3 regions of the Fretibacterium sp. OH1220_COT-178 genome follow, and region 3 is predicted to be linked to each of the others. Evidence: riboswitches for the same ligand, from Rfam matches in the RefSeq annotation. Region 3 holds a riboswitch; each other region holds the start of a gene.

Region 1 (5,043 bases), on a different contig from region 3:
ATGAGTCTGAGGCGGCCCCCCTTTGCCGCGTCGATCTGGGGCCGCTCGATTTTTGTGGCGGAGCGGACGATGACGGCGTCGAATTCCCGGAGCGCCGGCCCCAGGGCCTCCGGATCGTAGAACCGCTCCACGACCTCATGGCCGCCCGCGCGAAGCCTTGCCGCCGCGCCCGCGTCCATCCCGTCGGTGACCAAGATTCTCATGGACATAGGAAATTCCCCTTTCCGAAAAAACGGTCTTGGCCGTTCGCCGGAGCGTGCCGCGAAACGGCGCCGCAGTCGAAAAAATCCGACGGAACGGAGTTTTTACGAGCGCCGAGCCTCGTATTGCCGAAGAAAATCGACCAGGGCCTCGACGCCCTCCCTCGGCATCGCGTTGTAGATGGAGGCGCGCAGGCCGCCGACGCTCCTGTGACCCTTGAGGTTGTCGAACCCTGTGGCCTTGGCGGCGGCCACCACCTCCGCGTCCTCCTCCTTGCTGGGCGTCGCGAACGGCACGTTCATCAGGGAGCGATCCTCCTTGGACACCGTGCCCCGGAAGAGAGTGCTGCGGTCCAGGAAATCGTAGAGGATCGCGGCCTTCTCGCGGTTGCGCCGGTCCATCTCGGCCAGGCCGCCCATATCGAGAAGGTACCTGAAGATCTTCCCGCAGCAGTAGATGGCCCAGCAGTTGGGGGTGTTGTAGAGGGAGTCGGCGTCGGCATGGATCTTGTAGCTGAGGTAGGTCGGCACGGTCGGGGCCAGATCCTCCCGGATCAGGTCCTCCCGGATGATGACGACGGCCATGCCGGCGGGGCCGACGTTCTTCTGCACTCCGGCCCAGATGAGCCCGTATCGGTCCACCTCGCAGGGGCGGGAGAGGAACATGGAGGACTGATCGGAGACCAGGACCTTGCCCCGGGCATCCGGGAGCCGGTAATAGGTGGTGCCGTGGATGGTCTCGTTTTCGCAGATATAGACGTAGTCCGCATTCTCGGGGATGTCTAGGCTGGAGCAGTCGGGGATGTAGGAGAAGTTCCTGTCCTTGGACGACGCGACAATCCGCACCTCGCCGTACTTCCGTGCCTCGGCGATGGCTTTCTGGGACCAGGCGCCGGTCTCGACGCAGCAGGCGACGCCGTTCTTCATCAGGTTCATGGGGACCATGGCGAACTGCACGTGTCCGCCGCCCTGGACGAAAAGGATCCTGTAATTGTCCGGAATGCCCATGAGTTTGCGCAGATCCGCCTTTGCCTCGGCCAGGATGTCCTCGAAGGCCTTGGAACGGTGGCTCATCTCCATGACGCACATGCCGCTTCCGCGGCAGTTCATCATCTCGGCGGCGATCTCCTCCAGAACGGGCTCGGGCATCATGGCCGGCCCGGCGGAAAAGTTGTACGTGCGACCGTAATTCATAAGGATCAGCTTCTTTCCTTCCGAATTTTGCCGTCGGAACGGGGCGGCGAGCTCTTCCCCACGCCGCGGCCTCGGGCTCCCCCCGCGGATGTCGGGGGCCTCTCGCAGCGCAGCGCTACTATATCAAACGCCGACGGCCCCGACAAGGTAAGGTTTTCCGGGGGAATCCCGGCCCTGCAGAACGGGCGTGCTTCCCGTCGTTCCCTTCGACGGAAGGGGCCCGGCGTTTGACTTTATCCCTGCCTTGCCCTAAAATTCGACTCACAGTCGAATATCGTTTGCGGGGGAACTGAAGTTCGTTGAGAAGGTTAAAACCTGACCCCTTGAACCTGTCGGTTAATACCGGCGCAGGGAAGCAAAGCCGTAAGCGCACAGCGTTTCGTTGGATTCGGGGCGCCTTCCTTGACTCGGAGGGCGCCCTTTTATTATTGAAAGGAGGCGTTTTCGCCATGAAGAAAGTATTGAGCATAGCGGGCTCCGACTGCAGCGGAGGGGCGGGGATCCAGGCGGATCTGAAGACGTTCTCGGCCCACGGGGTCTTCGGGATGAGCGTCGTCGTCTCGGTGGTGGCGGAGAACACCAGCCGGGTGATCGCCATCCAGGATGTGACGCCGGATATGATCGAAAAGCAGATGGACGCCGTCTTCGAGGATATCGAGGTGGATGCCGTCAAGGTGGGGATGCTCTCCACGCCGGACTGCATGAGGGCCGTGGCGGCGGGACTGAGGCGCTACGCGCCCCGGAATGTGGTGATCGACCCCGTCATGTACGCCAAGAACGGCTGCGCCCTGATGGACCCGAACGCGGTGGGCTCGTTGATCGAGACGATCGTCCCCCTTGCGGAGGTCCTGACCCCAAACATCCCGGAGGCCGAGCGGATCGCCGGCATGAAGATCGGCTCTCGGGCCGACATGGAGACGGCGGCGCGCCTCATCCATGCCATGGGGTGCCGGAACGTTCTGGTGAAGGGAGGCCACGCCGTCGGCGACGCCGTCGACGTCCTGTTCGACGGGACGGAGTTCCGGCGCTTCGAGGCGCGTCGCATCGACACCAGGAACACGCACGGCACGGGCTGCACCTTCTCGTCGGCCATCGCCGCGAACCTGGCGCTCGGACACGACGTCGCCGGGGCCGTCGCACGGGCGAAGCGCTACGTCACCACGGCCATCGAGCACGCGCTGCCCATCGGCAAGGGGCATGGCCCCACGCACCATTTCTACGATCTCTACCGTGAGGGATTGAAGGGGATGGAGAGGGAGGTGGAGGCATGACCACGGCCGACAGGGTATCCACCTTCAGCCAGACGCTCCTGTGGTTCGGGGCCGCCGTCTCCATCGCCGAGATCCTCACCGGGGCGCTGTTGGCGCCCCTCGGGCTGGAGAGGGGGATGGGGGCGATCCTGCTGGGGCACGTCATCGGGGCCGCACTGCTCCTCCCCGCCGGGCTGATCGGTGCGCGAAGCGGCCTGTCCGCCGCGCGGTCGGTCCGCATCTCCTTCGGCCGGTACGGCTCCTACGCCTTCTCCGTCCTCAACCTGATGCAGCTGCTGGGCTGGACGGCCATCATGATCGTCAGCGGGGCCAAGGCCATGGACGGCATCACGGGGGAGCTCTGGGGGTTCCGGGACGAGGTCCTGGGCTGCGCAGTCATCGGACTTCTGATCGCCCTTTGGGTGCTGATGGGCATCAGGAATCTGGCGCGGGTCAACGTCGTCGTGGTGACGATGCTCTTCGTGCTCTCCCTGGTCCTGGGCTTCACGGTCTTCGGGCGTCCGCCCCTGGGGGCTCCGGCGGGGGAGCCGATGTCCTTCGGAGCGGCCGTGGAGCTCAACGTCGCCATGTCGCTCTCCTGGCTGCCCCTCATCTCCGACTACACCCGAAGGCTCCGGCGTCCGTTCTCGGGCACGGCGGGAAGCGTGCTGGGCTACTTTGCCGGAAGCGTGCTGATGTTCGCCATCGGCCTGGGGGCCGCCCTCTATGCGGGGACCTCCGACATCGCGCAGATCCTGCTTTCGGCGGGACTGGGGCTCGTCGCCCTGCTGATCGTCCTGTTCTCCACCGTCACCACGACCTTCCTGGACGTCTACTCGGCCGGGGTGAGCGCGGCCAACCTCAGCGAGAGCCTGAACGAGAAGGTGATCGCCGTCTTCGTTTGCGTGCTCGGGACCGTTCTGGCCACGTCGGTGCCCATGACGCAGTACGAGAACTTCCTGTTCTTCATCGGCTCGGTGTTCGCCCCCCTGTTCGCGATCCTGTTCACGGACTACTGGCTCTTCGGCAGGCGGGAGATCGATCCCGGCTGCGCGCTGGACCTCAGGAACGCCGTCCTGTGGGCGGCGGGCTTCGCCCTCTATCGGCTGCTCCTGCCCTACAGCTCCCCGGTGGGGATCACCCTGCCGGTGATGCTGCTGATCGGCGCGCTGAGCTTTGCCGTCGGGCTGGTGGGCCGCAGGAGGTGCCGCCCGCGGGCGTAGCGACGGACGGCCCGCAGACGGCCCGCCCTGCCGGAGCGATGAAAGATGTTCCTGCGACCGGCGCGATTCCGCCCCTCGCTTGACGGTGTGGTGAATCTACTCTAAAATGCAGGCGGCTTCATGAGTTTTTGGACTTGAGGTGGGATGTTCGGCGTTTTTTAAATTCCCGTTTTCCGAGGGATCCTGAGGAGGAAAAGTCCATGTTCCTGAAGAAAGGCGCTCTGTTCTCGTGTGCATTCCTTTTCGTCCTGGCTCTGCTCGCCCTGTCCGGCTGGATTCCCGCCGAAGCGGCGGACAAGAAGGTCTACATCGGCATGTGCATCCATTCCACGGACAACGAGTACTGGAACCAGGAGGCGGAGGGGGGCAAGGAATTTGCCAAGACCCTGCCCGAGGGCGTTGCCGAGGTGCAGGTCCTGACCTGCGACGGCGACGACGAGAAACAGTTGAACGGCATCAAGGCCTTCATCGCCAGCCATCCGGGCGAGTGCATCCTTTATGTCGACCCCAGCAACGCTCCCAACACGGCCGTCATCGCCGAGGTCTGTGAGGATGCGGGGGTCTACTGGACCAGCGTCTGGCACCTGGCCAAAGGGCTCAACCCCATGAACTACAAGTATTATGTGGCCCATCAGTCCGTCGATGGCGTCAAGCAGGGCTACGACATCGCCATCGATCTCTTCAGGAACTTCAAGACGCCCAACAAGGGAAAAATTCTGGCGCTGCAGGGCCAGCTGGGCAACGATTCCGCGGTGGAACGCTACGAGGGCTTTCAGAAGGCCCTGAAGGAGAACCCCGACGTCGAGCTGCTGGATATGCAGGTCGCCGACTGGAACCCCCAGAAGGCTCTGAACATCACGGAGACCTGGCTTGCCAAGTTCAATGAGGTCGATGGGATCTGGTGCGCGAACGACGGGATGGCCCTGGGCGCCATCCAGGCGCTGAAGGCCAAGGGGCTGAACGGCAAGGTCAAGGTTTGCGGCGTGGACGGCGTCTCGGGGGCGCTCGAGGCCATCGAGGCCGGGGACATGGTCTGTACCGTCGCGAACAACGGCTACCTCCAGGGCGGCTACGGCGCGGCCTACACGTATGCGGCCCACACCGGCAAGATCGATCCCTCGAAGATGCCGGCCGAGAAGCGCCTGTTCTACACGGAGGGTTATTTCGTCAACAAGG
Region 2 (5,043 bases), on a different contig from region 3:
GCGCGAGCTGCACTGGGGCACCTACGTCCTGTGCGTCCCGATCATCGGGTACTTCCTGAACCTGTAGCGGGGAGGACGAGACGATGCAGCTGCATCCCCGGGACCGGGCGCGATTGGTGGACGCGGCGATGGGACGCGTGCCCTGCGACCTCGCCATCCGCAACGTGAGGCTGTTCAATGTTCTGACGTGGGAGACCTACGAGGCGGAGGTCGGGATCGTCGACGGGTTCGTGGCCTGTGTGTCCGCGGACCCCGACGGGACGGGCGGCCGCTTTCCCATCGAGGCGGCGGAGAGCTTCGACGGCGGGGGAGGGCTTTTGATCCCCGGCTTCATCGACAGCCATCTGCACATCGAGAGCAGCATGCTGACCCCGGCGCATATGGCCGAGGCCGTGCTGCCGCAGGGGACGACGACGCTCATCACGGACCCCCACGAGGTGGCGAACGTCGGGGGCGTCGAGGCAGTGGAGTACATGCTGGAGGCCAGCGAGGGCCTGCCGATGCGGCAGTTCGTGCTGGTCCCGTCCTGCGTCCCGGCCGTCCCCGAGCTGGGGAACGCGGGCGCGAGCTTCGGCCGGGACGAGGTGGAGCGGCTGCTGGACCATCCCCGGGTCCTGGGGCTGGCCGAGCTGATGGACTACCCCGGCATCCTCGCCAACAGCGCGCGGATGCGCGCGATCATGGACGCCTGCGAGCGGCGCGGGGGGTTCATGCAGGGGCACGCTCCGTTTCTCGCGGACCGGGATCTGAACGCCTACGCCGCGTCGGGCGTGCGCAGCGATCACGAGACGCGCACGGGGCGCGAGGCGCGCGACAAGCTGAGGCTCGGGATGCACGTCGACATGCGGGAGAGCTCCATGTCGCTGAACGCTGCGGCCATCGCCCCCGCGGTGAAGGACTTCCGCAACCTGTCGACCCTGTCGCTCTGCACGGACGACCTGGAGCCGGAGGACATCCTGACGACGGGGCACGTCAGCCGCGTCGTGGCGCGCGCCGTGGAGTGCGGACTGTCGCCGGAGCAGGCGATCACCTGTGCGACGCTGAACGCGGCGCGGGAGATCGGCATCACGAACCTCGGGGCCGTCGCTCCGGGTTTCGCCGCGGACCTTCAGATCGTGTCCGACCTGGCGCGCCCGCGCCCCTCGGCCGTCTTCGCGATGGGGCGTCTGGTGGCCAGGGACGGGCGGATGCTGGCCGCTGTCCCGAGGCGCAGCTTTCCGCAGGAGGAGCGCAACACGGTGCGGCTGGAGATCCCCTCCGAGGAGGCGCTTCGGATCCCGGCGGAGGGGACGTCGGCCCGAGTGCGGGTGGTGAAGTACGACTCCCTGAACGGCTCGACGACCTCCTTCTCCATGGAGGACCTGCCTGTGGAGGACGGGTACCTGAGCCTGGGCGGGGACCGGGACCTCAAGTTCGTCGCGGTCCTGAACCGCCACGGCGGGGGGACGCGGTTCGTCGGGGTCGTGCGCAATTTCGGAACGGCGCGGGGCGCCTACGGGGCCACGGTCTCGCACGACAGTCACAACCTGGTCGTGGTCTACGACCGGCCCTCCGACGCGCTGGCCGTGATCCGGGCCCTGAAAGAGTGCGGCGGGGGCAAGATCGCCGCGGTGGACGGGGCGGTGGTCGGCAGGCTGGAGCTCCCGATCTACGGCCTGATCTCCCGTCTGGATGCCGACGGGCTGGCCCGCGAGATATCGGGAATGAAAAAAATTCTGCGCAGCGCGCTGGGCCTGGAGGTCCCGAACCCCCTGATGCGCATCGTGTCCCTGGCCCTGCCCGTCATCCCCAAGGCCAAGTTCTCGGACATCGGACTGGTCGACGTGCTGGCACAGAAAATCGTACCGCTGATGGAGTGAGGTGGGAGGGGTTTAGGTGCCCCAGAGAGGACCTCCATCGGTCTCCGGTCCCAACAGGAAAACGGCCTTCTTGTGTGCTGCAGCCCTCGGGGTTTGGCCCGAGGGCTGTCTTATGGGATCATCATTTCAACTTGGCCTTTGAACCGGGATCCAGAAGGGCCCCCACCTGTTCTTCGAGTGACTCTGGCTGTGACTCTGGCTGTAAAGCTGAGGGGGGCGCGACGTTGCGATACTTTTGCAAGCGGCTCTGAGGCTTGTCGGGCAGGGTTCGTTCAATCCTGCGCGCTTCCAGAAGTTTACGGACAACCTTGTTGAGCTGACCGGACACCTTTTGCTGGCCCAGGGCTGCCGCAAGTTCGGCTTTGGCCTTTGGACCGGAGTTCAGAAGGGCCAAAACCTGTTCTTCGAGCGACCCCGGTTCTGGTTTTGGGCCCAGAGGAGCCGCGGTGGTGTGGATGGGAAACTCCAGCCAGAGGCCGTTTCCCTCGTAGCGCAAAGTGGGCGGAGAACCTCCTGCCGCCTTGCAGGATGTGAAGATATGCTCTATGCCGCGTCCCCAGGCCTCAATCATTCCCGCCCGAAACAAGGTATTGGCGATGTCGGGATTGGGCGGTTGGGACGCATGCTTGCCGGTCAACGTCTCGACCGTCCAGTTCGGGGCGAGCTCGCCGTTGTTCCAAAAGAGGAGCCGGTCCTCATAAACGCTGATCTGTATTGGTATGCCACTGGCATAGTCCTTGTGGGCAATGGCATTGAGCAAGGCTTCGCGCAGGGCGTCCTCGGGGATGGGATAGCGTTCCAGCCTCTGAAGCCCGTCATAGCTCACGATGGCTTTCAAATATTTGGTCAAGAGCAGGTCCATCGTCCTGTCGATCTGAGCAAAGAGGGAGCCTCGGATTTCGTCGTGGAAGAGAAGGTCGCTGTTGGTCCGGAAATAGGCGATTTTGACGAAAGCTCCCGTGATGAAGCGCTCCGGGTCCGGATGGAAAAGAAGAACGGCTGCGCGCTTTAAATGATTGCCTTGTCTCAGGTGCAACTTGTCGATAAGATTGGAGTCGCTCTCCTTCAGAACCTCGGCCGTCAGCCGTTTGCTCAGAGATGCCCGATCATCGGCCACGGCGTGGCCTATCAGGAATCCTCCGGCAGGAAGTCTAGTTTCTGAACAGGAGGATATGTAGACCGGCACATCCTATCAAGGGGGCTGTGGTCCGTCCTTGACAAACGCTCCCTCGGCTGTCACCATAGGGTGCACATCGGGGGAGCTGTCGCTGAGAGGGGGCCGAAATCGGGCCTCGACCCTGGAACCTGAACCGGATAATGCCGGCGTAGGAAGATGTCCGTCTCGCCGCTTCAGCCCTTTCTCTCGGCTCGTGGTTTAACCGCTCCCTCCTCCGTGCAGGGGTGCTGCCTGCAGTATTTTTCGAGGAGGTTTTTTGTATGTCCCGTTCGTCGCGTACCGTGATTTTGGTGGAGGGCGCCCTGTGCATCGCCCTCTCCGTGGTGCTGTCCTACATCCGCCTGTTTCGTCTGCCCCAGGGCGGTTCCGTGAACCTGGAACTGGTTCCGTTGATCCTGTTCGCCTGGCGGCGGGGCCTGTTCTGGGGCTGCGGCGCCGGGGTGCTCGCCGGGGTGCTGAACCTCCTGCTGGGCGGCTACGTGACGCATCCCGTCCAGGCGGTCCTGGACTACCCCGCGGCCTACGGAGCCATGGGGCTGGCTGCGCTGTTTCCCCGCCAGAAGCTCTCCGGGCTGCTCGTGGCGGCCCTGGCGCAGTTTGCGTGCCATTTGCTCTCCGGCGCCATCTTCTTCGCCAGCTATGCCCCGGAGGGGACCAACCCCTGGGTCTATTCCGCGGTCTACAACGGGTCGTTCCTGGCGCCCAAGGTGATCCTCTCGGCGGTCGTCACTTGGTTTCTGCTGCGGAAGCTGGAGCGGATCCATCCCGCCCGGGGTCAGTGAGGAGAGGGGCTGCGCCCCGAATGGAAACGCTCCGTCCATCCCAAACGCCCGTCCTTCCAGCCTCTGGAGGATGGGCGTTCGCTTATGTACGGTTACCGTGGGCCGCAGGGCAGCCCTTCGCCCAAGGGCACTCCCGGCAGTGCTCGGTCCGGGGCGGCCAGTCCCCCAGTGCGGCGCTCTGGGCCGCCGCCAGCACCCTCGCCCTCAGACCGTCCCATCCAAAGTTTCGGGGGAAGGCCTGCCGGTGCCCCATGCGACCGCCCTCCCGCAGGAACACCAGCCCCACGTCGACCTCCTCGAAGGGCTCGCCGCGGCGATCGGCCAGCTCCCGAACCACCAGCGCGTAGAAGGCCAGCTGCGCCCGGTAGAGCTCCGAGGGCGCATCCTCCGGCAGGGTGATCTTGTAGTCCAGCACGCGCCAGCGTCCGGGTCCGTCCGGGGAGCGCCACGCCACGTCCATGGCCCCGACCAGCGGCAGGCCGCCGACCCGGACCCGAAAGGGCGCCTCGCGCCGTGCCCTGTCCATCCGGAGCGCACGCCGGATCTCCATTCCCGCCTCGGAGCCCTCGAACCGGCCCAGCCAGTCGGCCAGGGTCTCCCTGGCGGCCGGATCGCGCCACACGTCCCGAAGGCCGGCGGGCAGCCGCGCCGGAACGCGCGGGTCCGACAGCCAGTAGGACAGCGTGTCCCGCTCGCCGGGCCGCACCCGTTCCGAGGGCCAGCGTGCCAGAATCCAGTGGGCCAGGGTCCCCAGCTCCGCGCCTCCGCTCCCCGCGGGGGGCGGTGCGCCCGACGGGTCCGGCACGCCCTCGTCGGGCACCTCCCAGCGGAGGTCCAGGCCCTGCCTATAGCGCCTTCGCCAGGCCAGCGGGCACCACTCGAACAGGGCGAACGACGTCGCCGAGAAGGACGCCAGCGTCGTCCCGCTGCGGTCCGGTGCCGGGATCGCCGTGGGGACCGGCGCCGCGGCGGGGGGGGCGTCCCGCAGCCCGGGAGCGCTCGGCGCCGCCGCGTGCGCCCCATCCTCGCCCACGTACCGGACCTCGGGGTCGACCAGGTCCGGCCAGCCGCAGCCCTCCTCGTCGGCCAGCCAGGCGAGGGCCAGGGACGTCCAGCGGCCCCGGGGCAGGGTACGGTTTCCCTGAGCGTCCTCACCGACGACCCCGCAGAGCCACAGGGCGTCCTGGGCCCGGGTGGCCGCGACGTAGAAGAGCCGCATGTCCTC
Region 3 (5,043 bases):
GGTGTGCGTGACCCATACGCACCGCGACCTGTACTTCTTCACCAACAAGGGGCGCGTCCTCATGCTGAAGGGATTCACGATCCCCGAGACCCGCACCGGAAAGGGCAAGCTGATATCCCGCCTCCTTCCCCTGGAGGAGGGGGAGCGGGTGGTCACGCTCTCCAGCAGCGACATGGAGGGCCTGAACTACGCCTTCTTCCTGACGAAGGATGCCGTCGCCAAACGGATCGAGCTCTCCGAGCTAGTGGACTCGAACCGGCCCAGGCGGGTCATCACCCTCGACGAGGGGGACGAGATCGCCCAGGTTCGCCTGACGACCGGAAGCGACGACCTGCTCCTGATGACTTCGGGCGCCCAGGCGCTTCGCGTCTCCGAGGAGGAGTTCCGTGCGATGGGCCGCGGCGCCCGGGGCGTGCGGGCCATGCGCCTTGCGCCCGGGGACTCCATCATCAGCTGCGACGTCGTGAGCGAGGAGGCCGATATCCTCATCCTCAGCGAACGGGGTGTCGGGAAACGCACGCGCTTCGCCGAGTTCACCCCGCACCACCGGGCCACGTCGGGCGTGCGGGCCATGAACCTCGGGCCCAAGACCGGCCGCCTGATCGGCTGCCACGCGGTCCGGGATCAGGACGAGATGATCGCCATAACGACGCGGGGCCGCATGATCCGGGTCGCGGTGCAGGAGATGCCGCTGCTCAGCCGGGTGGCCATGGGCAACATCACGGTGCGCCTCGACGAGGGGGACCTCGTGGCGGATTGCAGCATCGTCCGTATGGAGGACGAGGCCGGCGCGTCCCAGCCGGTTGCGCCGCTCTTCGAGGCGGAGGGCGGGGAAGCGCCGGCGGAGTAGGCGCTTCCTTTTCGCTCGTTGACGCAAGGGAGGATGTGAGCCTTTGAAGTTCGCAAAGGACGGGATTTCGACGATCGCGTTTCTCGCTCTGACCACGGCGGCCTTCGCCCTCGTCTCCGTCGTGCCCATGACGGTCATGGCCGTTCTGACGGCCTTCGTGGTCTGGTTCTACCGCGACCCCGACCGCACGACGCCGGAGGAGGAGGGGCTTTTCACCTCTCCGGCCGACGGCCGGGTCGTGGAGATATCGGAGGCGGAGCACCCCTTCACGGGGCCGGCGGTGAAGGTGGGGATCTTCATGAACGTCTTCAGCGTACACGTGAACCGCGCGCCCTGCATGGGGCGGGTGGACTATCTGGAATACGTGCCGGGGAGGAAGATCGCCGCCTTCGCCCCAAAGGCCTCGGAGGTCAACGAGCGCAACCTCGTGGGGCTCTCCACCCCGCACGGTCCCGTTCTGATGGTCCAGATTGCGGGGCTTCTCGCGAGACGCATCGTCTGCCGGCTGAGGCGGGGCGAGGTCTTGCAGGCCGGGCAGCGCTACGGAATGATCCGTCTGGGGTCCCGTGTTGACATCTATCTGCCGAAGGATGTAAGATTGATAGCCAAGCTTGGAGATAAGGTCCATGCCGGAGTCTCTTCTTTAGGAGTGATGGATCCGTGAGCTTTTTGAAGGGCCGCAAATGGAGGCGCAGGCGCAAGCCGCTCGAGTTCCGACAGATCGCCCCCAACATGGTGACGAGCGGCAATCTGCTCTGTGGCCTGTTTTCTTTGATGCTGGCCGTGGAGGGGCGGTTCGTGCCGGCCGCGTGGCTGGTGTTCTTTGCCGTGATCTTCGACGGGCTGGACGGCAAGGTGGCGCGCAGTCTGGGAGGGGGTACCCAGTTCGGTCTCGAGTTCGACAGCCTGGCCGACCTGGTCAGTTTCGGGGTCGCCCCGGGCATGTTGGTCTATATGGCCTCTCTCAGAGGAGTGGGTGGGCTTTTCGGCGTCGTGGCGGCCTGTTTCTTCGTCCTCTGCGTCGCACTCCGTCTGGCGCGCTTCAACGTCGTCCACGTTCCCGGTCCCTTCCAGGGGCTTCCCAGCCCGGCGGGCGGGCTTTTCGTGGCCTCCTTCGTGCTGGCCGACGCGATCCTCCATCCGGCGGCGATGGCGGCCATCCTTGCCTTCGCGGGTTTCCTCATGGTGTCGAGCGTCCCCTACGCGAACCTCAAGAAGCTCACCAAGAGGAGTGCCGACAGGAAACGCTGCATGGCGTTGCTGGTCATGGTGTCCCTGTGTTTCGCGTTCCTCGGCGCGGCGGCTCCGCTCTTCCTCTTCGCCCTCTACATCGTCAGCGGCCTGGTCCGCTTCGATTGGGGGCAGTGGCTTCTTTTGCCGGAGGCCAGAAACCAGGAGGCCGTCACAAAGCCGCATTGATGCTCGAGGATGGTTGACTGAAAATTTTTCCCGCGGGGGAGCCCAGGCTGAGAGGAGGGAACGCGCGAGCGGACTCTCGACCCCTGAACCTGATCCGGGTAATGCCGGTGCAGGAAGTCGGACGTTTCGGACTGACGGAGGCTCTCCATTCCTGTGGGATGGGGAGCTTTTTTATTTATGGCCGGTGGGAGCGCCCCGCGGCGCATCCGATTCGGGAGGAGGACGATGACCGTGACAAAATCGTTGAAGGACTGCACCGGGAGGGACGTGGAGGCGGCATGGCGCGCCTTGCGGGAGCGGAGGCCGCTGATCTTCCACGTCACCAATGACGTGGCGGCACCGCTTCAGGCCAACGTCTGCCTGGCGGTGGGGGCCTCCCCGCTCATGTCCAGGCATCCGGAGGAAACCGAGGAGCTGATCGCCCTCTCGAGCGGCTTCCTGGCGAATCTGGGGACCCCGACGCCGGACTCCGTCAGGGTCGTGAACCTGGGGCTCTCCGCGGCGCGGAAAAAGGGCTGCATGACGCTTCTGGACCCGGTCGGCTACGGGGCGTCGCGCCTGAGGGTCGACCTCTTCGACGGGATCATGAGGGAACACCCGCTGTCGATCCTCAAGGGGAATGCGGGAGAGATCTCCCTGATGGCCGGGGTGGGAGGATCGACCCGAGGGGTGGATGCCGTTGGGGCCGGGGACCTGAGGCGCGGGGTGCTCGAGCTGTCGCGGCGCCATGGCTGCGTGACTTGCGCCACGGGGCCCGAGGACCTGATCGGCGACGGGACGGCCGTGGCGACGGTGAGGGGTGGGAGCGCCCTTCTCCCCCTGGTCTCCGGAAGCGGGTGTGTCTCCGGAACGGTCGTGCTGGCGGTCGCGGCGGCCTGCGGCGACCCGGCCCTGGGAACGCTCTGCGGGCTGCTTGCGATGGGCATCGCCTCGGAGCGGGCGGAGAAGAGCGCACGGGGGAGCGGCTCCTTTGCGGCCGGCCTGGTGGACGAGCTTCATCGGCTCGAACCGGAGCACCTTTCCGCCGACTCCGGCCGCTGGAGCGTGGAGGTCCCGCGATGAGAGCGATCGGGACGATCGATCTGCGCCGCGCGATGCGCCTTTACGTGATCCCCGACCGGACCGTGGGCGCGCCCCTTTCCCTGGAGGCGCAGGCCCGGCTGGCCCTGGCCGGAGGCGCAACCGCCCTGCAGCTGCGCGACAAGGGAATGGACGGCGGGGAGCTGCTCGGCGAGGCGACTCGGATGCTCTCCCTCTGCCGGGCGCGAAACGTCCCCCTCTTCGTGAACGACCGGCTGGACGTGGCCCTGGCCTGCGGGGCCGACGGCGTGCACCTGGGACAGAGCGACCTTCCGGTGGCCGATGCCCGTCGGCTGGCCCCGCGCCCCTTCGTGATCGGAGCGTCCGTGCGCACGCCGGAGGATGCGGCCCGGGCCGTGCGGGACGGGGCGGATTACCTTGGGGTCGGCGCGGTGTTCCCGACGGGCTCGAAGGACGACGCGCAGGTCATCGGTCCGGAGGGCGTCCGGGCCGTGGTGCGGGCGGCCTCCGTCCCCGTCGTGGCCATCGGAGGGATCTCCCTGGGGAATCTGGATGCGGTCATGGCCTGCGGTGCGGACGGCGCGGCGGTGATCTCCGCGGCCGTGCGCGGCGATGTGAGCGCCAATATGGAACGGCTGTCCCTGGCCCTTTTGTAGGGTTGTCCCAAGACGTCACAATACGGGAGCCCGAAGGACGTCCTTCGGGCTCCCGTATTTTCATCGTCTCGTGCGGAGAGGTCAGAGGAAGGGCCAGGGAGGCATGAAGGCCTCGGGCATGCCGAAGCGCTTGCCCAGGAACATCAGAACCTGAGGGCCGAAGAGAAGCGTCATATAGCATCCGACGGCCAGATAGGGCACCAGGGGGATGGAATCCCCTCGTCCCCATCGGACCTTGCCCCGGAGCATGAGGACGACGATCCCCACCCCGCCGGCCATGATGCCGAAATAGAAGGCCAGAAGCGTGAGGCGCCAGCCGAGGATGGCGCCGATCCCGGCCATGAAGCAGGCGTCGCCCCATCCCATCCCTCCTCGGCTGAGGAGGATGATGACGGCGAAGATGGCCCAGCCCGCGGCCGCCCCCACAAGCCCCTCCAGGACGGCGTCGCGTCCCCCGAACAGACGGACCAGAAGCCCGCCGACCCCCATGGCGAGAGCGAAGGCATCGAATACTTCGCTGGATTCATAGTCGGTAAGGGCGTTCAGAAGCAGGCCAAAGGTTCCGATCAGGGAGATGAGGCCGGCCCAGGAGGGCCCCCAGCGCCAAACGACGCCCGCCGCCGACGCCGCGCCGATGAGCTCGACCAGCAGATAGCGGGGGGAGATGCGCGTCCCGCACCCCCGGCATCTGCCGCGCTGCAACAGCCAGGAGGCGATCGGGATGAGTTCGGAGGAGGCGAGGACCCTCCCGCAGGATTCGCAGGCGGAGCGCTCGCTGCCCCACCAGGGGCGTCCCTCCAGGCTGCGGTGGGCGACGACGTTCAGAAAGGAGCCCATACAGGCGCCCAGCAGTGCGGCGAGGATGGCCGGAAGGAGGTTGGGGGAGGCGTCCATGGGGGTACCGGCTAGCGCCTCCGGCCCTTGTCGCTGTAGAGCTGCTGGCCGTAGGAGACGGCGCTGCGCTGGGGGGCGGCCGCCGCGGAGGACTTCATCTCGTTCAGGGATCGCTCGAACTCGAGCGCCAGTTTTTGCCGGTCGGTCTCCTCTCCTGCCGAGTCGAGCTTGAGATCCCGGTCC

Evidence for each region. A riboswitch is a leader RNA that binds a small molecule or an ion and turns the genes downstream of it on or off. The one in region 3 is predicted to bind thiamine pyrophosphate.
Region 1: it holds a riboswitch for thiamine pyrophosphate, as region 3 does, so the genes downstream of both, thiD (bifunctional hydroxymethylpyrimidine kinase/phosphomethylpyrimidine kinase) here and EII26_RS12235 (hydroxyethylthiazole kinase) in region 3, are expected to answer to the same signal.
Region 2: it holds a riboswitch for thiamine pyrophosphate, as region 3 does, so the genes downstream of both, thiT (energy-coupled thiamine transporter ThiT) here and EII26_RS12235 (hydroxyethylthiazole kinase) in region 3, are expected to answer to the same signal.

What each region holds. Positions count from the first base shown of each region.
Region 1 covers NZ_RQYL01000005.1:88,102-93,144, forward strand. Annotated here, with positions in the region: gene EII26_RS03495 (NAD(P)-dependent oxidoreductase) at 1-209, opposite strand, end outside; gene serC (3-phosphoserine/phosphohydroxythreonine transaminase) at 306-1,394, opposite strand; TPP riboswitch at 1,667-1,766, shown strand; gene thiD (bifunctional hydroxymethylpyrimidine kinase/phosphomethylpyrimidine kinase) at 1,844-2,665, shown strand; gene cytX (putative hydroxymethylpyrimidine transporter CytX) at 2,662-3,867, shown strand; gene EII26_RS03515 (sugar ABC transporter substrate-binding protein) at 4,068-5,043, shown strand, end outside.
Region 2 covers NZ_RQYL01000023.1:1,490-6,532, forward strand. Annotated here, with positions in the region: gene EII26_RS09710 (NCS2 family permease) at 1-67, shown strand, start outside; gene EII26_RS09715 (adenine deaminase) at 84-1,859, shown strand; gene EII26_RS09720 (ATP-binding protein) at 1,981-3,045, opposite strand; TPP riboswitch at 3,105-3,208, shown strand; gene thiT (energy-coupled thiamine transporter ThiT) at 3,297-3,818, shown strand; gene EII26_RS09730 (UvrD-helicase domain-containing protein) at 3,901-5,043, opposite strand, start outside.
Region 3 covers NZ_RQYL01000039.1:10,262-15,304, forward strand. Annotated here, with positions in the region: gene gyrA (DNA gyrase subunit A) at 1-850, shown strand, start outside; gene EII26_RS12225 (phosphatidylserine decarboxylase family protein) at 894-1,514, shown strand; gene pssA (CDP-diacylglycerol--serine O-phosphatidyltransferase) at 1,511-2,269, shown strand; TPP riboswitch at 2,294-2,402, shown strand; gene EII26_RS12235 (hydroxyethylthiazole kinase) at 2,501-3,331, shown strand; gene thiE (thiamine phosphate synthase) at 3,328-3,966, shown strand; gene EII26_RS12245 (prepilin peptidase) at 4,048-4,860, opposite strand; gene EII26_RS13190 (hypothetical protein) at 4,872-5,043, opposite strand, start outside.